3 regions of the Pseudomonas sp. 1928-m genome follow, and region 3 is predicted to be linked to each of the others. Evidence: predicted binding sites of a transcription regulator. Region 3 holds the regulator's gene; each other region holds the start of a gene.

Evidence for each region. Region 3 encodes sigma-54, which starts transcription at its own class of promoters, with help from an activator protein. Its sites were predicted from a motif close to ANTGGCATNNANNTTGCTNT; they were not measured.
Region 1: a site for sigma-54 is predicted at 2,435-2,454, ahead of P3C18_RS05350 (ammonium transporter). Genes of this name have one in related genera too.
Region 2: a site for sigma-54 is predicted at 2,256-2,275, ahead of glnK (P-II family nitrogen regulator). Genes of this name have one in related genera too.

The regions. Positions count from the first base shown of each region.
Region 1 is NZ_JARIXO010000001.1:1,197,469-1,204,666, forward strand. It holds gene P3C18_RS05340 (GIDE domain-containing protein) at 1-29, shown strand, start outside; gene P3C18_RS05345 (GGDEF domain-containing phosphodiesterase) at 92-2,155, opposite strand; gene P3C18_RS05350 (ammonium transporter) at 2,489-3,784, shown strand; gene P3C18_RS05355 (hypothetical protein) at 3,786-4,430, shown strand; gene P3C18_RS05360 (Fe-Mn family superoxide dismutase) at 4,495-5,076, opposite strand; gene P3C18_RS05365 (LysE/ArgO family amino acid transporter) at 5,253-5,864, opposite strand; gene P3C18_RS05370 (ACT domain-containing protein) at 5,870-6,271, opposite strand; gene P3C18_RS05375 (LysR family transcriptional regulator ArgP) at 6,369-7,198, shown strand, end outside.
Region 2 is NZ_JARIXO010000003.1:29,281-36,478, forward strand. It holds gene P3C18_RS12010 (gamma-glutamyl-gamma-aminobutyrate hydrolase family protein) at 1-179, shown strand, start outside; gene P3C18_RS12015 (YifB family Mg chelatase-like AAA ATPase) at 236-1,735, opposite strand; gene P3C18_RS12020 (accessory factor UbiK family protein) at 1,775-2,044, opposite strand; gene glnK (P-II family nitrogen regulator) at 2,472-2,810, shown strand; gene P3C18_RS12030 (ammonium transporter) at 2,847-4,160, shown strand; gene P3C18_RS12035 (ammonium transporter) at 4,240-5,490, shown strand; gene sutA (transcriptional regulator SutA) at 5,749-6,078, shown strand; gene P3C18_RS12045 (HAD-IA family hydrolase) at 6,230-6,925, opposite strand; gene xerC (tyrosine recombinase XerC) at 6,922-7,198, opposite strand, start outside.
Region 3 is NZ_JARIXO010000002.1:287,430-294,627, reverse strand. It holds gene tldD (metalloprotease TldD) at 1-949, shown strand, start outside; gene yjgA (ribosome biogenesis factor YjgA) at 998-1,516, opposite strand; gene pmbA (metalloprotease PmbA) at 1,620-2,966, shown strand; gene P3C18_RS10875 (HPr family phosphocarrier protein) at 3,104-3,376, opposite strand; gene rapZ (RNase adapter RapZ) at 3,389-4,246, opposite strand; gene ptsN (PTS IIA-like nitrogen regulatory protein PtsN) at 4,249-4,722, opposite strand; gene raiA (ribosome-associated translation inhibitor RaiA) at 4,738-5,046, opposite strand; gene P3C18_RS10855 (RNA polymerase factor sigma-54) at 5,239-6,753, opposite strand; gene lptB (LPS export ABC transporter ATP-binding protein) at 6,892-7,198, opposite strand, start outside.

The sequences.
Region 1 (7,198 bases), on a different contig from region 3:
CCTGGTTGCTCGGTATCAACAGCTTCTAGGTGAAAGCGCCGCGCATAAAAAAGCCCGCCAAAATTGGCGGGCTTTTTTGTAGGCGTCGGCGCTAGAGCGTGGCGGGGTTGGCGGCGCTGTTCAATCGCCTGGCCTGTTTCAGGTAAGCAGTTAGCTCGCGGGCCGGCAGCGGCTTGCTGTACAGGTAGCCCTGACCCTCGTTACAACCCTGAGCGATGATGTAAGCCTCTTGCTCGACGGTTTCCACGCCCTCGGCGATGACCTGCATGCCAAGGCTCTTACCCAGCTGGATGATGGCGCGCACGATGGTCGCGTCGTCTTCGTCTTCCAGCAGGTCCTGCACGAAGCTCTTGTCGATCTTGATTTTGTCCAGCGGCAGGCTCTTCAGGTAGCTCAGCGAGGAGTAGCCGGTACCGAAGTCATCAATCGCGATCAGAGCACCGGAGCGACGCAGGCTGAGCAGGTGCTGGGCGGCGGTGTTGATGTCTTCCATCAGGCCGGTTTCGGTGACTTCCAATTCCAGGCTGCGCAGCGGCAGGCGGTAGACCTGCATCAAGTTGTTGACCACCCGTGGCAGCTCGGCGTGGTGCAGCTGCACGGTGGAGAGGTTGACCGCCATACGCAGCTCGGTGAAGCCCTGATCGTGCCATTCGCGCAGTTGGCGGCAGGTCTGGTCGAGAATCCATTCGCCAATCGGGATGATGGTGCCGTTCTGTTCGGCCAGCGGGATAAACAGGTCCGGCGGCACGAAACCATGTTGCGGATGCTGCCAGCGCAGCAGCGCTTCAACACCAACCACGCTGTGGTCGCGGTAGTCGACCTGCGGCTGGTAAACCAAATGCAGTTGGTCCAGAGCCAGGGCGTCACGCAGGTCTTTTTCCAGCTCGCGGCGGCGGCGCATTTCGCTGTCGACGCTGGCGATATAGAACTGGTAGCGGTTGCGTGAGCGGCTTTTGGCCAGGGTCATGGTCTGTTCGGCTTTCTGCAGCAGCTTCTCGGTGCTGTCGCCATCTTCCGGGAACAGGGTGATGCCGATGGTGGCGCGTAGGCGCACTTGCTGCTGATCGAGCATAAAGGGGTTGTCGAGGTCATCGAGTACGCTCTGCGCCAGCTCGGCGGCCTCGTAAGGCTGCTCGATATCGGCCTGCACCAGGGCGAACTGGTCACCACCCAAACGGGCGAGGGCGCCGAGGCGGCCACTGTGGCTGCGCAAGCGGTCGGACAGGGCCAGCAGCAACTGGTCGCCAGTCTGATAGCTGAACTGTTCGTTGATCCCTTTGAAGTCATCCAAACCTACGCAGAGCACCGCCACGCGCCGGTTTAGGCGGCCGGCGTCTTCGATAATCTGGTCGAGTTGCTGTTGCAGCTGCTGACGGTTCGGCAGGCCGGTAAGGAAGTCGTACTGGGCCATGCGCAGCAGGCTGTTTTCCGCTTCACGGCGCAGGTTGGTGTTGCGTTCGATGGAGGAGAGCAGCTGGTTGGCGGTATTGATCCACAGCCCCAGTTCGTTCTTCTCGTTGCCCTTGAGCATCGGCAACTTGTGCTCGCTGGGGCGGTCCGGGTTGATATTGGTCAGGTGCTCGATGATCTTCGACAGCGGCTTGGTCAGCAGCCAGTGGTAGACCAGGTACAGCACCAGCCCCATGGCCAGGGCGCGCAGCACACCGGAGATAAAGATGATCACCGAGTTGGTGACAAAGCTCTCGCCGTAGGGGGCCGTGTCGAGGGTGATGCTGAGGTCGCCGTAGTATTCGCTGTAGGGGCCGCGGCCAACCAGTTGGGTGGTGAAATTCTGTTCTTTACCAAGGATCGGGTCGGTCAGCCAGCGCGTGGGGATGTCGACTTGCTCTCGGGCTTTTTCCGCCAGCATCGGCTCGTTGGGGTGGCCGATGGCGGCCATGCGCACCGACTCATGCTGGAACAGGCCTTCGATCACCTGCATGCCCATTTCCCGGTCCAGGCTGTAAACCGCCTGGGTGGAGGGGTCGCGGAACATGCCGAGAATCCGGTGCGCGTCGTTGGCCACTGCCTGACGTGTTTTGTAAACGTCGAAGACGATCTGGGCAAGACTCAAGACCACGCCGACGATCAGTGCCGAAAGCAGCACTACGCGGAGCAACTTAAGTGACAAGCTGTTTTTGAGTTCCAGCTTCAAATGACGGTTCCTTGTTCGAGGCCTTCGGCGTCAGACGCTAGTGAGTATTGGCAAAGTCGCGCTTGCAGTCAAAGGGCCATTACCAAACTTTGTCGAACAAATTATCTGCGCGGCGATGGCGCGACCACTGGCAGCGGTGTTGGCTGCTTGCACTGTGTCGGTGCGAGTTGCTTGTGGCTTGAGCACCGTTGGGCGGTTTTTTATGCGCTGCCATCCCTGGTGGCCAGCCTTCGGGCCGTTGCTAGGCAAGGTTAAAACGCGCGCCCAGCTATTTTTTCCTTTGGCATGAGAGTTGCGAAGCCCCCGGTACTCACCGTCATGGGGGACGCTGCGATGAAAACTCGACTGTTAGGGATAGCTGCATTTGCGGTTTCACCACTGGCTCAGGCGGCCAGCGATGAGGCGCTCAACACCGCTTGGCTGGTGTTGGCCAGCGTGCTGGTGTTCTTTATGCAGGCCGGCTTTGCCTTGCTTGAAAGCGGCATGTCGCGAGCGAAGAACGCAGTCAATGTGATGATGAAAAATTACATGGACGGCTGCGTCGGCGGCATCACCTTCTGGCTGCTGGGTTTCGGTCTGATGTTCGGCAGCAATATCACCGGCTGGTTCGGCATGAGCCATTTCGCGCCACATGATGGCGAACCCTGGGATTTCACCTTTCTGTTATTTCAGATGATGTTTGCCGCCACCGCAGCAACCATCGCCAGTGGCGCGATGGCCGAGCGTACGCGTTACTCGGCCTACCTGATTGGCGCGGTGGTGATCAGCGGGTTTATCTACCCGGTGTTTGGCAGCTGGGTGTGGAGCGGCATCTATGGCGGCCAGGGCTGGTTGGCGGCGCTGGGCTTTATCGACTTTGCCGGCTCGACCGTGGTGCACAGCATCGGCGCCTGGTGTGCGCTGGCCGGTATTCTGGTGCTGGGGCCGCGTCTGGGGCGTTTTGCTGCGGACGGTACGCCGCGCAGCATTCCCGGGCACAACCTCAGCCTGGTCGCGCTGGGCGGCTTTATTCTCTGGGTTGGCTGGTTCGGTTTTAACGCCGGCAGCAGCCTGGAGATGAATGTCAGCCTCGGTCTGATTGCCCTGAATACCCATCTGGCAGCGTCGGCCGGGGCACTTGGCGCGTTTCTGGCGCAGCGCAGCACCTCCAGCCCGGTGCTGCTGACGACTACGGTGAACGGTTCGCTCGGTGGCCTGGTCGGCATCACCGCCGGTTGCGCGACGATGTCGCCGCTGTTTGCCCTGCTGACCGGGCTGGTGGCCGGTTTTGTGGTGGTGTTCGGCATGCGCCTGCTGGAGCGTTGGCAGCTTGATGATGTGGTCGGCGCCGTGCCCGTGCATGGCTTTGCCGGTGTCTGGGGCACCGTGGCGGCCGGGCTGTTCTTCAGTGGTGATCTGTTCAACTGGTCGCGGGTCGGCGTGCAACTGCTGGGCGCCGGTGTGGCGTTTATCTGGGCCTTCCCGTTGGCATTGATGCTCTATCTGTTGCTGGCGAAAACCCTTGGTTTGCGCACCTCCACGCAACATGAGCAGCGCGGTCTGGATTATGCCGAGCACGCCGAGGTGGGCTATCCCGAGTTCAACCTGGCCGTGACCTTCGACAGCCACGACCTGCCGAGGAAGGTGTGAGATGAGCCTGGCAACTCGCCGACGGGCGATCTACACCGGGCTGGCCGGGCACTTTGCCGAGGACGAACTGCTGGCCGTGCTGGCGCTGTGGGAAAGCAAATATGCCGACAAACCGCCGTTTGCCCTCAATGAGTTTCTCGGTGAAGTGGCCGCGACCACTGAACGCAAGCTGGAGCGCGCCAAACTTTACCGCGAGCTGGTGGGCGCGCTGACCGGGCCGCTATCGGCCTTGCTGCCGGACCCGGAGCCGCTGCTGCTCAGCTGGCGGCAGCGGATGGGCGTGGCGGCGCCGCTACGGAGCGGCCCGGATAGTCAGGCGCGGCATACCTTCGAGGCGCTGAGTCGGGTGCTGTTTAATGAGCTGGAGGCCGAGCTGCTGCCGCGTTTGCGGCGTTTTGCAGCGGGCAATCTTGCCGGGTTGAGTGTGGCTAACGAACAGCGTCTGCTGGTGCGTGCCTGGCTGGAGCAGGGCGCAGCGCTGGAGGCCGCTGGCTTGGGCCTTGAGCAGTTACGGCAGTTGCTCAACCTGCTGTATATCGGTCTGTGTGAGTACCTAGGGCCGGTTATCGCCGATCAGCGCCTGAGCCATGCAGTACAGCAGGTGGAGGCGCTGCACCTGGCGTTCGCGCCGCGCAAGCTGCTTTAAATCCCCTGGCCTATAAGCAAGAAACCCGGCACAGGGCCGGGTTTCTTGTGGGTAACGCAGGTACTTAGGCGGCGTAGTTTTTCGCTACGAAGTCCCAGTTGACCAGGTTCCAGAACGCCTCAACATACTTTGGACGCAGGTTGCGGTAGTCGATGTAGTAGGCGTGTTCCCACACGTCGCAGGTCAGCAGCGGGGTGTCGCCGCTGGTCAGCGGGCAGCCGGCGCCGATGGTGCTGGCCAGGGCCAGGGAGCCGTCAGCTTTCTTCACCAGCCAGCCCCAGCCGGAACCGAAGGTGCCGATGGACACTTTGCTGAACTCTTCCTTGAACTTGTCGAAGGAACCGAAGGCCGCGTTGATCGCGTCAGCCAGGGCACCAGTCGGCTGGCCACCGGCGTTAGGCGCCAGGCAGTTCCAGTAGAAGGTGTGGTTCCAGACCTGAGCGGCGTTGTTGAAGATGCCGCCCGAAGAAGTCTTGACGATCTCTTCCAGGGTTTTGCCTTCGAACTCGGTGCCTGGGACCAGGTTGTTCAGGTTCACGACATAGGTGTTGTGGTGCTTGTCGTGGTGGAATTCCAAGGTTTCCTTGGAAATGTGCGGCTGCAGGGCGTCATGTGCGTAGGGCAGCGGCGGCAATTCGAAAGCCATTGTCTATCTCCTAATCAGGTCAGGTGCGGTGTGCGCGAGGCCGATCACGGGCGGCCATCTCAGCGGCGTGAGTTATCTCTTTGCGCCGCAAGCCCTGAATCATAGCACTCGCCCCGCGCCTTAAACACGCGGCAACTGTGTGGAAAACCACCTCGGCATATTGCATCAGGGCCGTTTTAGAGCATGCCGGGGTTGCTCAATAGCTGCCAGGCAATGCTGAACATCATCAGCGCCACGCCCAGATCGATAAAGCGCCAGGTGCTTGGACGCGCCAGCCAGGGAGCGAGCCAAGCCGCGCCGAGGGCCAGGCAGAAAAACCACATTAAAGACGCGCTGGCCGCGCCCAGGGCATAGGCACCGGGCACCGGCTGCTGCGCGCCGAGTGAGCCGATCAGCAACACGGTGTCGAGGTACACGTGCGGGTTGAGCAGGGTCACTGCCAGGGCTGCCAGCAGCACCGCACGGCGTGAGCGCGGGCCGCTCTCACTGGTCTGATTCAGTGCCTGCGGACGACTGGCGCGAACCAGCGCTTGGGCGCCATACCAGAGCAGAAACGCCGCGCCGCCCCAGCGCGCCACACCCAGCAGAATCGGGTTTTGCGCCAATACGGCGGCCAGGCCGAATACCCCGGCTGCGACCAGCAGGGCATCGCAGACCACGCAGAGCAGCGCCACCGGCAGGTGATGCTCGCGGCGCAGGCTTTGCGCCAGGACGAAGGCATTCTGTGCGCCGAGGGCGATGATCAGCCCGGCGGCGATCAGTAAGCCATTGCTATAGCTCTGCCACATAGCGGTTACTCCGCCTGCTCGCTGAGCTGTTGCAGCACGGCCAGCGCACGCGGCCCATCGGCGTGGGCGACGAACAGGTGGTCGTGGTAGAAACCGGCGATCACGTTGCAGCTGATCCCAGCTTGAGCCAGTGCGCTGGCGACGGCAGCCGTCAAGCCGACGGCTTCCAGGGCCGAATGCACATGCAGCGTCAGCCAGGCGGCGACGTAGCTGTACGGCAAACCCAGGTGTTCGGCCTGCTGGAGCTGCACAATTACGGTGAGGCCTTCGGCTTCCTGAAAGCTGCCCAGCGGCTGCACGCCCTTCAGTTGCGCGGCATCGCTTAAACAGCAGAACACGTATGCGCCATCGTTCAGCTGTGGGCTCATGCTGCGCAGCAAAGTTGTCAGTGAGGTTTCGCCGGCCATGCGGATTGCCTTGTTCAGGGGGGATGCTGGTCAGTCTGCTGCGGCTGGGTATATAAGAGAAACCAATAATCCTGATCGCTCATTAGGAAATCTTATTTTGCTGGATTACAAACTACTCGCCGCCCTGGCTGCGGTTGTCGAGCAGGCCGGCTTCGAGCGGGCCGCGCAGGTGCTGGGGTTGTCGCAGTCGGCCGTGTCGCAGCGGATCAAGCTGCTCGAGGCGCGGGTCGGCCAGCCGGTGCTGGTGCGTGCAGTGCCGCCGGCTCCCACGGAAATCGGTCGGCGCCTGCTTAACCATGTGCAACAGGTACGTTTGCTGGAGCGCGATATTCAGGCGCAGGTGCCGGGGCTGGATGAGGGCGGTTTACCGGAGCGCCTGCGCATTGCCCTGAATGCCGACAGCCTGGCCACCTGGTGGGCCGGCGCTGTAGGTGCGTTCTGTACCGAACAGCGTTTACTGCTGGATCTGGTGGTGGAGGATCAGGAGGTCGGCCTCAAGCGCATGCGCGCCGGTGAAGTAGCGGCCTGCGTATGCGCCAGCGAGCGCCCTGTCGCCGGTGCGCGCGCCGTGCTGCTGGGGGCGATGCGTTACCGCGCCATGGCCAGCCCGGGGTTTATTGCCCGGCATTTCCCGGCGGGTGTGACGGCGCAGGCGCTGGCTCATGCACCGGCTATCGTCTTCGGCCCGGATGACTTGTTGCAGCACCGTTATCTGTCCAGCCTGGGCGTCGAAGGCGGGTTTGCCCACCACCTGTGCCCGTCATCCGAGGGCTTTATCCGCCTGGCGCAGGCCGGTTTTGGCTGGGGGTTGATCCCCGAACTGCAGGTGCAGGGGGAGATGGCCCGTGGCGAGCTGGTCGAATTGATCAGCGAGCGGCCAATCGATGTGCCGCTGTACTGGCACCACTGGCGCAATGGCGGTGAGCT
Region 2 (7,198 bases), on a different contig from region 3:
CTCTGGCCCATGCCGAAGATGGCCTGATCGAAGCGATTCACCTGCCAGGCGCCGAGCAGTTCACCCTGGCGGTGCAATGGCACCCGGAATGGCAGGCGGCGCAGAACCCGCATTCGGTGAAAATCTTCAAGGCATTCGGCGATGCCTGTCGTGAGCAGGCTGCCCGTCGCGACCAGTAAGTGCTTTAGCTTTATATAAAGAAGCCCCGCATGCGGGGCTTCTTTATGCGCGCTATTCAGGCGCCGCTGATGCTGGGGCGGTACTGCAGGGCTTCACCCAGGTGGCTGCGGCTGATACGCGCGGCGCTATCCAAATCGGCCAGGGTGCGCGCCACTTTTAATACGCGGTGCGCTGCGCGCAGGCTCAGACCCAGGCGCTCGCAGGCGTTTTCCAGCCATTGGCGGTCTTCGCCCTGCAGGCTGCAATGCTGTTGCACGCCGTTGAGGTCTAGGTGGGCATTGGCGCAACCCTGGCGCGCCAGTTGCTGCTGACGCGCTTGCACCACTTGGGCGGCCAGCTCGGCGCTGCTTGGGCCGGGTTCGGCGTTGGCACCCAGCCGGGTGGTTTCCCGTGGCACGCTGAGGTGCAGGTCGATGCGGTCGAGCAGCGGGCCGGAAAGTTTGCTGCGGTAACGTTGGATCTGCTCGCTGCTACAGCGGCAGCGCCCGGACGGATCGCCCAGATGCCCACAGGGGCAGGGGTTCATCGCCGCCACCAACTGAAAGCGCGCAGGGAAACGCACCTTGTCGCGAGCGCGAGCAATCACGATCTGCCCGCTTTCCAGGGGCTCACGTAAAACTTCCAAAACCTTGCGATCAAACTCGGGGAGCTCATCGAGGAATAAAACACCGTGATGGGCCAAGGTGATTTCGCCGGGCTGCGGGCGGCTGCCACCGCCGACCAGCGCCGGGCCGGATGCGCTGTGATGAGGCGTTCTAAAGGGTCTTTGCGGCCAGGCACTTAGCGGCGTGTGGCTGGCCACGGAGTGAATCGCCGCCACTTCCAGCGCTTCCTGTTCATCCAGCGCTGGCAGCAGGCCGGGCAAACGGCTGGCCAGCAGGGTTTTGCCGGTGCCGGGTGGGCCTGTGAATAAGAGATTGTGCGAGCCGGCCGCCGCTACCAGCAGGGCGCGTTTGGCGGCGATCTGTCCCTGCACTTCGGCCAGATCGGGGTAGGGCAGGATCTGGCGCAACAGACCCTGGGCCTGATACGGCGCAATTGGTGTCTGGCCATTGAGGTGGGCGGCGACTTCCAGCAGGTGCTCGACGGCAATCACCGTCAGCCCCGACGCCAGGCTGGCTTCTTCGGCATTGGCCTTGGGCACCACTAAGGTGCGTCCGGCGGCGCGGGCGGCCAGTGCAGCAGGTAAGACGCCCTGTACTGGGCGAATCGCCCCGGACAGCGCCAGTTCGCCGAGGCACTCGAGGTGCTCCAGCGCGCTGGCCGGCACCTGGCCGCTGGCGGCGAGAATGCCGAGGGCAATCGCCAGGTCGAAGCGTCCGCCGTCCTTGGGCAAATCTGCCGGTGCCAGGTTCAAGGTAATCCGTCTGGGCGGGAACTCGAAGGCGCAGTTGAGGATGGCGCTGCGCACCCGGTCCTTGCTTTCCTTGACGGCGGTTTCCGGCAGGCCGACCAGTGCTAGTGAAGGCAGGCCATTGGCCAAATGGGCTTCGACGGTGACGGCGGGGGCTTCAACTCCCACCTGGGCGCGGCTGTGGACTATGGCCAGGGACATCGATCACTCCTTGATCGGCTGATGCATCCGCTGCGGGCGTTACTCGCTGGTAGCTGGGGCGTCTGCGCTACGGGTTTCCATCTCGGCAACCTTGGCTTCGAGGGCTTCCAGGCGAGCGCGGGTGCGGGCCAGGACGACCATCTGGCTGTCGAATTCGTCGCGGCTGACCAGGTCGAGTTTGCTGAAGGCGCTTTGCAGCAGCACCTTGAACTGGGCTTCGAATTCACCGCGGGGCAAGGGCGCGTCACCGTTGAACAGGCGCGAGGCGTGGGTGGTCAGGGCGTCTAGCAGGGCTTTAGGTGGCAGCATGGTGAGGTTCCGTTTGCAGGTGGCGGCAGTGTAGCACGCAGCTTTACCCGGCTTGCCGGGTGTGGCCGGCGCAGGATTGGCGCGGGTTGCACAGTTTTCGCGCGTTGCTTGGTTGGCTGTTGCACCGTTGTTGTGCGCTGGCGGTTGGCTAGTACCGGGCTAAAACGCCTGTTTGCCGGGTAACTGCATGAAATAAATCGGTTTTGGCGGTTCTGGCAAGCTTTCTGCTTTGTCTCTTGCGACGCATGCACCGATGCAGTTCCGGTGCGTCAGGCGAAGCGGGGAAGTGTTTCGTCGGGAGCGGTTGGTGAGCATCGGTGCCGCTGGGTCAGGGCTGCGATGCATTACAAAAGCCAGGCACTGCGCTTAGACTTGGGCCGGGTTCGTAATTCCTGGGGCAAGTCCACCATACACGGGAGAGAGTTACATGAAGCTAGTCACTGCCATCATCAAGCCGTTCAAGCTGGACGACGTCCGTGAGTCACTGTCGGAGATCGGCGTGCAGGGCATCACTGTCACTGAAGTCAAAGGCTTTGGTCGCCAGAAGGGCCATACCGAGCTGTACCGCGGCGCTGAATACGTGGTCGATTTCTTGCCAAAAGTGAAAATCGACGTGGCCATCGCTGACGATCAACTCGATCGCGTGATCGAGGCCATCACCAAGGCTGCTAACACCGGCAAGATCGGTGACGGCAAGATTTTCGTTGTAAACCTGGAACAGGCGATCCGCATCCGTACCGGCGAAACCGGCACCGACGCAGTTTAAGCCTCCGAACGAACCCCACGCCCCAGGAGTTAAACCATGACTCTGCGAAAAATCGCAGGGCTAGGAGCCCTTTTGTCTCTCGTTCCTGGCTTTGCCATGGCCGAAGAGGCAAGCCTGAACAGCGGCGACACCGCTTGGATGTTAGTCGCCACTGTACTGGTGCTGTTTATGACCATCCCTGGTCTGGCGCTGTTCTACGCCGGCATGGTGCGTTCCAAGAACGTGCTGTCGGTGTTGATGCAGTGTTTTGCGGTAACCGGGTTGATCAGCATTCTGTGGGTCGTTTACGGCTACAGCCTGGCCTTTGACAGCACCGGCATGGAGCAGGGGGTCGTCAACTTCAACTCCTTCGTCGGCGGTTTCTCCAAAGCCTTCCTTTCTGGTTTGACCCTGGACAGCCTGGTGGCTGGTGTTCCGGAGACGGTCTTCATCACCTTTCAGATGACCTTCGCCATCATCACCCCGGCGCTGATCGTTGGTGCCTTTGCTGAGCGCATGAAGTTCTCGGCCATGCTGATCTTTATGGCGGTGTGGTTCACCCTGGTCTATGCGCCTATCGCGCACATGGTCTGGGGCGGCGACGGGGCACTGATGTGGGACTGGGGCGTGCTCGACTTCGCGGGCGGCACTGTGGTGCACATCAACGCCGGTATCGCCGGTCTGGTGGCCTGTCTGGTGCTGGGCAAGCGCAAGGGTTTCCCAACGACCGCCATGCCGCCGCACAACCTCGGCTACACCCTGATCGGCGCAAGCATGCTCTGGGTCGGCTGGTTCGGCTTCAACGCAGGTTCTGCGCTGGCAGCCAACGGCAGCGCCGGTATGGCCATGCTGGTCACCCAGATTGCCACCGCTACCGCGGCGCTGAGCTGGATGTTCGCCGAGTGGATCACCCACCGTAAGCCAAGCGTTCTGGGCATTGCCTCGGGTGCTGTGGCGGGTCTGGTGGCGATCACCCCGGCATCCGGTACGGCGGGGCCGATGGGCGCTCTGGCGATTGGTCTGGCCAGTGGGGTGATCTGCTTCTTCTGCGCCACCAGCCTGAAACGCAAGCTGGGTTATGACGATTCCCTCGACGTGTTCGGCGTACACGCCGTGGGCGGCATTGTCGGCGCCATTCTCACCGGGGCGTTCGCCGCACCGGCCTTGGGTGGCTTCGGCGAGGTGGAGAACATTCCGGCGCAGTTGTGGATCCAGTTCGAGGGGGTGGCCTTCACAGTGGTGTACACCGCGGTGGTGACCTTCGTGATTCTGAAAGTGATCGACCTAGTAATGGGCCTGCGTGTCAGCGAAGAGGAAGAGACCATCGGTCTCGATCTCGCCCTGCATAACGAGCGCGGCTACAACCTGTAAGCACACGGAGCGCGTCCGGAGCCAACCCCGGACGTCTTAACCGAATAGCGCTAAAAAGCGCAACGGCAAGAGGTGAACCATGGACAACACAGCATTGACTGCACTGCAGTACGGTTTTGATACCTTCTACTTTTTGGTTTGCGGCGCCCTGGTAATGTGGATGGCAGCGGGTTTTGCCATGCTCGAATCCGGTCTGGTGCGAGCCAAGAACACCACTGAAATTCTCACCAAGAACATCGCCCTGTACGCAGTGGCGAGCATCATGTACCTGGTGATCGGCTACCACATCATGTACTCCAGCCCGGAAGGCGGCATCCTGCCAAGCCTGGGTTTCCTGATTGGTGACGAGAACAGCGTTGAGTCGGTTCTGGCCGGCGGTGACGACGCGCCTTACTACTCGGCTCGTTCGGACTTCTTCTTCCAGGTGGTGTTTGCCGCGACCTGCATGTCGATCGTGTCCGGTGCTGTGGCTGAGCGCATGAAGCTGTTTGCCTTCCTGGCATTCGCTGTGGTCATGACCGGTTTCATCTACCCGGTACAGGGCTTCTGGAAATGGGGTTCGGGCTTCCTTAACGAAGCGGGCTTCCTCGACTTCGCCGGTTCCGGTGTGGTGCACATGGCCGGCGCAACCGCTGCCCTGGCTGGCGTACTGCTGCTCGGCGCACGTAAAGGCAAGTACGGCCCGAATGGCCAGGTCAACGCCATTCCGGGTGCCAACCTGCCGATGGCAGCGCTGGGTACCTTTATCCTGTGGATGGGCTGGTTCGGCTTCAACGGTGGCTCGCAGCTGAAGATGAGCACCATCGAAGACGCCAACGCCGTGGCTCAGGTGTTTGTTAACACCAACATGGCCGCTGCCGGTGGCCTGGTCGCCGCGCTGATCGTGGCACGCATCCTGTTCGGCAAGGCTGACCTGACCATGGCCCTCAACGGTGCCCTGGCTGGCCTGGTGGCAATCACTGCCGAACCGCTGACCCCGACTGCCCTGCAAGCCACCCTGATCGGTGGTGTGGGCGGCGTGCTGGTGGTGTTCTCGATCCTCGGTCTGGACAAGCTCAAGCTCGACGATCCAGTCGGTGCCATCTCCGTTCACGGTGTGGTCGGTATCTGGGGCCTGTTGGCGGTCTGCCTGACCAACAGCGACGCTACCCTCGGCGCACAGCTGCTGGGTATCGGCTCGATCTTCGCCTGGGTCTTCGTGGCCAGCCTGATCGTCTGGTCCATCATCAAACTGGTGATCGGCCTGCGCGTTACCGAGGAAGAAGAGTACGAAGGCGTGGACATCGCCGAATGCGGTATGGAAGCCTATCCGGAATTCACCAAGCGTTGATTTCCTCGGGTTTCAACAAGGGCGCCTAAGGGCGCCCTTTGTTTTTTCTGCAAGCCAATTAAAGGTTGTGGTTTTTCAGCATGTGCGCGGTTGTGATGGAGCGGCAACAGACCCTAGAATGCGCGCCGTTGAGCGCAGTTCGCCGATGCGCAGCGCTCAGCCCAAGGCAAGGCCACTGGAATTTTTATCAGCGACGTTAGAAAGCTGACGCAGCTGGGCTATAACTACTCTGCTTTTCGCAAGTCATGAGGTTGGAACATGAGCGACGAAGATCTGGAACACGACGAATTAGAAGGCGCTGACGAAGACGAAGGCGAGGAGCTGGCTGCCGCCGATGATGGCGACAGCAGCGACGATGGCGACGGTGACGACGAAGTCGTACCCGCCAGCAAAGGCAAAAAGGCCAAAGCCGCCGTCGACGTAGAAGAACTGCCGAGCATCGAAGCCAAGCAGAAAGAGCGTGATGCGCTGGCCCGCGCCATGGAAGAGTTCCTCTCCCGTGGTGGCAAGGTGCAGGAAGTCGAGCCGAATGTGGTCTCTGATCCGCCCAAAAAGCCGGATAGCAAATACGGCAGCCGCCCTATCTAAGGGCCTGCTGTAAAATGAAAAAGCCCGCATGCCATCCGCGTGCGGGCTTTTTTGTGCGCGATGCCTTGTTAAGGCCGGCAGATGACTGTGTAGGGTGGATAGCGCTTTATCCATCCACCGCTCATCGTCGGTCAGGACCGCGTGTGTTCGTCTACGCCCAGCTATGCAGCAATGCCGGCAGCTCGGCCAGGCTGCGGATCTGTCCATCCGGGGTGTTGTCGGCTTCCCAAGCTTTGCCCTGGGGATTGAACCAGATCGCCCGCAGCCCTGCCGCCTGCGCACCGGCAATATCGTCGCTGGGGTGGTCGCCGATATGTACCGCGTGTTCGGCTTTGATGCCGGCGCGTTTCAGGGCTTCCTCAAACGGCTTGGGGTCCGGCTTGCCAACCCCGAGTTCCTCGGCGCACAGGGCGAACTGGAAGTAATCGGCCAGGCCCAGGCGGCGCACATCGGCATTGCCGTTGGTGATCACCCCGAGCTGGAAGCGATTGGCCAAGGCTTCCAGCGTTGGATGCACCTCGGCGAACAGCTCGACCTGATGGCGCGCGGCGAGAAACACCTGAAAACCAGCCTCGGCCAGCGCCTGCGCATCCGCGTGTGCATAGCCTGCATCTGCCAGGGCATGGAAAAGAATGCGCCGACGCAGTTCGCTGAGGCGATGCTTGAGCATCGGTTCGGCCTGCAACAGGGTGGCGCGAATCGACCACAGGTGTTCCACCGGCACCGCACCCAGGCGCGGCGCATGCATGGCCAGCCAGTTGCGCAGCGCCGCTTCGGCGTCCTGCATCACCGGGGTGACATCCCACAGGGTGTCGTCGAGGTCGAAGGTAATCAGCTGAATACTCATTCTGTGCTGCCTTTGCGTTTGGCCCTGGGGTGCGCCTGGTCATAGACCGTGGCCAGGTGCTGGAAGTCCAGGTGGGTGTAAACCTGGGTGGTGGCGATATCGGCGTGGCCGAGCAGTTCCTGCACGGCGCGCAGGTCCTGGGAAGATTCGAGCATATGGCTGGCGAAGCTGTGGCGCAGCATATGCGGATGCAGATGCTGGCCCAGCTCACGCACACCGGCCTGGCGCACGCGCAGCTGCACGGCGCGCGGGCCGATGCGCCGGCCCTGCTGG
Region 3 (7,198 bases):
AGCCGCTAACGACGGCAGCCTGGGCGCGGATATTCGCCCGCTGGTGCGCTTCAATGTCAGCGTGATCGTCGAGCAGAACGGTCGCCGCGAACGCGGCAGCCATGGCGGCGGCGGACGTACCGATTACCGCTACTTCCTTGAGCAGACCAGCAATAACGAAGAACGCGCCATGGGCTATGCCCGTGAGGCCCTGCGCCAGGCCCTGGTCAACCTCGAGGCGATTCCGGCACCGGCAGGCACTATGGCCGTGGTGATGGGCGCAGGCTGGTCGGGCGTGCTGCTGCATGAAGCAGTCGGCCATGGCCTGGAAGGCGACTTCAATCGCAAGGGCAGTTCGGCCTACAGCGGCCGTATGGGCGAGCAGGTGGCCTCCAGCCTGTGCACCATCGTCGATGACGGCACCCTGGCCGAGCGCCGCGGCTCCCTGAGCATGGACGATGAAGGCACGCAGACCCAGTGCACCACGCTGATCGAGAACGGTGTGCTCAAGGGTTATATGCAGGACAAGCTCAACGCTCGCCTGATGGGCGTGGCCTGCACCGGCAATGGTCGCCGTGAGTCCTACGCGCACCTGCCGATGCCGCGCATGACCAACACCTACATGCTGGCCGGCGAGAGCGATCCGGAAGAAATCATCCGTTCGGTGAAGAAGGGCATCTACTGCGCCAACCTCGGCGGCGGTCAGGTGGATATCACCAGCGGCAAGTTCGTGTTTTCCACCAGCGAGGCTTACCTGATCGAGGACGGCAAGATCACCGCCCCGGTCAAAGGCGCGACTCTGATCGGCAATGGCCCGGAAGCCATGAGCAAGGTTTCGATGGTCGGTAACGACCTGGCGTTGGACAGCGGCGTCGGTACCTGCGGCAAGGACGGTCAGTCGGTGCCGGTTGGCGTGGGCCAGCCGACGCTGAAGATCGATGCGATTACGGTGGGCGGTACGGGTAGCTAAAAAGCGTCGATTGGGTTGAGCATTGCGCAGCCCAATCGATGTGCTGGTCTAGCGCAAGCCGCGCTGGCTTTCGTCCAGTTCGCGGATGTATTTGAAGATTTTGCGTGACGCGGCAGGCGCTTTGTTCTGCGCCAGTTCGTGCTGGCCCTGACGGATCAGCTGACGCAGGTGCTGGCGGTCGGCGTCGGGGTATTCGCCGACAAATTTTTCCAGGGTGTCGTCGTCGCCGTTGAGCAAACGGTCACGCCAGCGCTCCAGATTATGAAAGCGTTCGTTGTACTGGCGGGTGGAGGCATCCAGCTGGTCGAGCAGGGTCAGGATGGCGGGGATGTCCTGATCGCGCATCAAGCGGCCGATAAACTGCACATGGCGCTTCTTCGCGGCATTGGCAGTGTGCTTGGGCGCTTCGGCCAGCGCGCGGCGCAGCTCGTCGGTCAGCGGCAGCTTGTTCAGCAGATCGAGTTTCAGGGTAGTCAGGCGTTGCCCCAGATCTTGTAGCGCATGAAACTCGCGCTTGACCTGGGTTTTGCTCTTCTCGCCGGAGAAGTCGTCAAGGTATTCAGACATGGTGGCGGTCCAGTGGAAAACGCCGACATGATAGCAGCAAGTTTCCAGCTGTAAGCGTCTGGCCTGTGTGGCCGCGTTTGCCGCTTATCGTTCAGGAGTTCTTATGAGTGCAGTAGACATCGTCGGCCCCCAGGCTGTGCCGCATTTGCAGGCGCAGGTGGAGCAGATTATTGCCGAGGCCAGAAAACAGGGTGCGAGTGCCTGCGAGGTGGCCGTATCGGTGGAGCAGGGCTTGTCCACCACAGTGCGACAAGGTGAAGTGGAAACGGTCGAATTTAATCGCGACCAGGGTTTCGGTATCACCCTGTATGTCGGTCAGCGCAAAGGCTCGGCCAGCACCTCGGCCAGCGGCGAAGCGGCGATTCGCGAAACCGTCGCGGCGGCCCTGGCGATTGCTAAGCATGCCTCTGAAGACGAATGCGCTGGCTTGGCCGATGCCGCGCTGATGGCCCGCGAGCTGCCGCAGCTGGATCTCTACCACGCCTGGTCGATTACTCCGGAGCAGGCCATCGAGCAGGCCTTGAGCTGCGAGGCCGCGGCCTTTGCCGCAGACCAGCGGATCAAGAACGCCGACGGCACGACGCTGAATACCCACCAGGGCTGCCGGGTTTATGGCAACAGCCATGGCTTTGTCAGCGGCTATGCCAGCACGCGGCACAGCCTGAGTTGCGTGATGATCGCCGAAGACGGCGGGCAGATGCAGCGCGACTACTGGTACGACGTTAATCGCCAGGGCGAGTTGTTGGCTGAGGCTGGCGGCATTGGCCGCCGCGCTGCCGAGCGTGCGGTAAGCCGTTTGGGTGCGCGCCCGGTGCCGACCTGCGAAGTGCCGGTGCTGTTTGCTGCCGAGTTGGCCACTGGTTTGTTTGGCAGCTTTCTGGCCGCGATCTCCGGCGGCAACCTGTACCGCAAGTCATCCTTTCTCGAAGGTTCTTTGGGCCAACAGCTGTTCCCCGAGTGGCTGAAAATCGATGAGCGTCCGCATATTCCCCGTGCGCTGGGCAGTGCGGCTTTCGATGGTGACGGTCTGGCGACCTATGCCAAGTCCTTCGTCGAGCGCGGCGAGTTGCTGTCCTATGTGCTTGGCACCTACTCCGGACGCAAGCTGGGCATGCCCAGCACCGCCAACTCCGGCGGCGTGCATAACCTGTTTGTCAGCCATGGCGATGAAGACCAGAAGGCGCTGCTCAAGCGTATGGGCCGCGGCCTGTTGGTGACCGAGCTGATGGGGCAAGGGCTGAATATGGTCACCGGCGACTATTCACGGGGCGCCGGTGGTTACTGGGTGGAGAATGGCGAAATCCAGTTCCCGGTGCAGGAAGTGACCATCGCCGGCAATATGCGCGACATGTTCAAGCAAATTGTTGCGGTGGGTAATGATCTGGAGCTGCGTAGCAATATCCGCACCGGTTCGGTGCTGATCGAGCGTATGACGGTGGCCGGTAGCTGATTCCGCTTGTATGAAAAAGGGCTGTCGCGTAAGCGTTCAGCCCCTTTTTATTGCCTGCCATCCATGGCGGCAACCCTACGGGCCGTCGCTACGCGACGTTAAAAATGTCTCCCGGACATTTTTTATTGCCTGCGGTTTTACTCACCTTCATCGAAGTAGTTGTTGATCAGCTCGCTTAGGGCCTGCAGCGCTTCGGCGTCCTGCTCGCCTTCGGTGTACAGATGCACTGGCGTGCCTTTGCCGGCGGCGAGCATCATCACCGCCATAATGCTTTTGCCATCGACCAGGCTTTCCGGTGTGCGGCCGACCTTGACCTGGCAAGGAAAACGCCCGGCGACGCCGACAAACTTGGCCGCCGCGCGGGCGTGCAGGCCAAGCTTGTTGATAATGGTGATTTCGCTGGCGGGCATCGCGGCAATTCCTTAACTGAGGTCGCGGTGGCGAATCTGAACGTTTTTCAGGATGGGCTTGAGGGTTTCACCCAGGCGGTTGGCCAGGTACACCGAACGGTGGTGGCCGCCGGTACAGCCAATCGCCACCGTGACGTAGGCGCGGTTGCTGGCGGCAAAGCGCGGCAGCCATTTGGTCAGGTAGGCGAGGATGTCCTGGTACATGTCTTCAACATCGGCCTGGGCCGAGAGGTAGTCGACTACCGGCTGGTCGAGCCCGGAGAAGTCGCGCAAGTCCGGCTTCCAGTACGGGTTGGGCAGGCAGCGAACATCGAATACCAGGTCGGCATCTACTGGCATGCCGCGCTTGAAGCCAAAGGACTCCAGCAGAAACGCAGTGCCAGGCTCGGGCTGATTGAGCAGGCGCAGCTTGAGGCTGTCGCGCAGCTGATACAGATTGAGGTGGGTGGTGTCGATTTTCAGGTCGGCGAGGTCGATGATTGGCCCGAGTAGCAGGCTTTCATCGGCAATGGCTTCGGCCAGCGAACGGCTCTCGTTGGTCAGCGGATGGCGTCGGCGGGTTTCCGAGAAGCGCTTGAGCAGGGTTTCTTCGTCGGCATCCAGGTAGATCACATCGCACTTGATATGCCGCGCGCGAACTTCTTCAAGCAGCTCAGGGAAGCGCTTGAGATGGCTCGGCAGGTTGCGCGCATCAATCGACACTGCGACCTGAGGATGCAGCAGTTCGGTGTGCAGCAGAGCGCGCTCGGCCAGTTCAGGTAGCAGGCCGGCAGGCAGGTTGTCGATGCAGTAGAAGCCATTGTCCTCAAGTACATCGAGGGCGGTGCTCTTCCCGGAGCCGGAGCGACCGCTAACGATGATCAGGCGCATGCTCAGGCTCGGTTGAGTTGGCTTTGTACGTCCACGACCACCTGATACAGGGCTTCGCTGCTCTCGGCCTGGCGCAGGCTGGCGCGTACGTCGCTGCGGTCGAGCATGCTGGCGATCTGCCGGAGCAGTTCCAAGTGAGCGTCGGTGGCAGCTTCGGGCACCAGCAGGACAAACAACAGGTCCACTGGCGCGCCGTCGATGGCGTCGAAGTCTACGGCAGAGTTCAGGCGCAGCAAGGCGCTGATCGGCGCGGTACAACCGGGCAGGCGACAGTGCGGAATGGCAATACCATTACCGAAACCGGTCGAGCCGAGTTTTTCCCGGGCAATCAGGCTTTCGAAGATGTCTTGGCCATCCAGGTCAGGCAGCTCGCGCGCCACCAGGTTGGCAATCTGTTCGAGGACACGTTTTTTGCTGCCGCCCGGCACGTTCACTAAAGAACGGCCGGGGGTCAGGATAGTTTCAAGTCGGATCATAGGAGATAGACGATGTCAGCGGGCCATAGCGCCCTGTTGACGTTCGAGCTGTTTTTCCTTGTGTTTGATGAGTTGTCGGTCGAGTTTATCAGTCAGTAAATCGATGGCTGCATACATGTCTTCATGTTCGGCATTGGCGACGACTTCGCCGCCGGCAATGTGCAGGGTCGCTTCGATTTTCTGTTTGAGCTTCTCGACCTCCATGGTGACTTGCACGTTGGTAATCTTGTCGAAGTGGCGCTCCAATCGGCCGAGTTTTTCGGCGATGTAGTCGCGTAGGGCGTCGGTCACATCCAGCTGGTGTCCACTGATGTTGACTTGCATACCGCTTTCTCCTTGTTGCCGTGTGTAAGAGGCAGGCGAGAGGCCTGCCGCCGGAACACTGTGGCGTGGAAGACTCTACGGAACGAGCCTGGCACGGTCGCTGATTGCTTGTTGGCAGTATGGCTGCTTTTGCGAAAAGGCGAGGCCGGGGGTGTTCGGTATCGAGTGGTCGTCTTCCTTCTTTGTGCCGCCTTAGATCAATCGTTTGCGCTCACTGGAAGGCGCTATTCCGAGGGATTCACGGTACTTGGCGACCGTGCGGCGAGCGACTTGAATGCCCTGTGCTTCCAGTAAACCAGCGATCTTGCTGTCACTCAACGGCTTTTTCGCATTTTCCGCTGCGACCAGTTTTTTGATGATGGCGCGGATCGCGGTGGACGAGCATTCGCCGCCCTCGGAGGTGCTGACGTGGCTGGAGAAGAAGTATTTCAGCTCGTAAATGCCGCGCGGCGTATGCATGAATTTCTGCGTGGTCACACGCGAGATGGTCGACTCGTGCATGCCTACAGCTTCGGCAATGTCGTGCAGTACCAGCGGCTTCATCGCCTCGTCGCCGTAATCGAGGAAGCCGCGTTGATGCTCGACGATCTGTGTGGCGACCTTCATCAGGGTCTCGTTGCGGCTTTGCAGGCTTTTGATAAACCAGCGCGCTTCCTGCAGCTGGTTGCGCATAAAGGTGTTGTCGGCGCTGGAGTCGGCGCGCTTCACAAAACCGGCGTATTGCGCGTTGACCCGCAGGCGCGGCATGGCTTCCTGGTTCAGCTCTACCAGCCAGCGCTCGTTGTGTTTGCGCACGATCACGTCGGGCACCACGTATTCCGGCTCGCTGGATTCAATCTGCGAGCCGGGGCGCGGGTTGAGGCTCTGGATCAGGTCGATAACCTGGCGCAGCTCGTCTTCCTTGAGCTTCATGCGGCGCATCAGCTGGCTATAGTCGCGGCTACCAAGCAGATCCAGGTAGTCGCTGGCCAGGCGCTGGGCCTCGCTCAGCCACGGGGTTTTCGCCGGCAGCTGACGCAGTTGCAGGAGCAGACACTCGCCCAGGTTGCGCGCGGCGATACCGGTAGGCTCGAACTGCTGGATGCGGTGCAACACGGCTTCGACTTCGTCGAGCTCGATGTCCAGTTCCGGGTCGAAGGCTTCGACCACCTCTTCCAGGGTCTCTTCCAGATAGCCCTGCTGATTGATGCAGTCGATCAGGGTGACCGCAATCAGGCGGTCCTTGTCCGACATCGGGGCCAGGTTGAGTTGCCACAGTAGGTGGCTTTGCAGGCTCTCGCCGCTGGAGGTGCGGGTGGTGAAATCCCACTCGTCGTCATCGTTGCTGCTGCTGGGCAGGCTGCTGGCGCTGGTCTGGTAGATGTCTTCCCAAGCGGTATCGACTGGCAGCTCGTTGGGAATGCGCTCGCCCCAATCGCCTTCTTCCAGGTTGTCCACGGTCTGCGTGGCTTCCTGGTAGTTGGTTTCCTGATAGGGCGCTTCGGGCTGTTCGCTGGGGCTGGCGCTTTCTGCGCCATCGGCCATAGGGTCCGAATTGTCGAAATCATCGCCATCTTCCTGGCGTTCGAGCATCGGGTTGGACTCCAAGGCCTCCTGGATCTCTTGTTGCAGATCCAGGGTCGACAGTTGGAGCAGGCGGATGGCCTGTTGCAGCTGCGGTGTCATCGTCAGCTGCTGGCCCATTCTCAGGACTAGCGATGGTTTCATTGCAGACCTTATTTACCGGCGTCTGTGCGCAATCCACTACAGGGCGTTTTTAAAAAGCGCCACTAGGAAGCAAATTATATGCCTGACTTTAAGGGTTTTGCCTAGCCTTGGCTGCAGTCAGCTTGAGAAAAGCTGTGGTTACAGCCGGAACTCATGCCCCAGGTAAACTTCTTTGACTGTCTGGTTGGCCAGAATAGCCTCGGCGTCACCTTCGGCGATCAGTTGACCATCGCTGACGATATAGGCGGTTTCGCAGATATCCAGGGTCTCGCGCACGTTGTGGTCGGTGATTAATACACCAATGCCCTTGGCTTTGAGGTGGTGGATGATCTGCTTGATGTCGCCCACGGAGATCGGGTCGACACCGGCAAAGGGTTCGTCGAGCAGGATGAACTTGGGGTTGGTCGCCAGGGCGCGGGCAATTTCCACGCGGCGGCGCTCACCA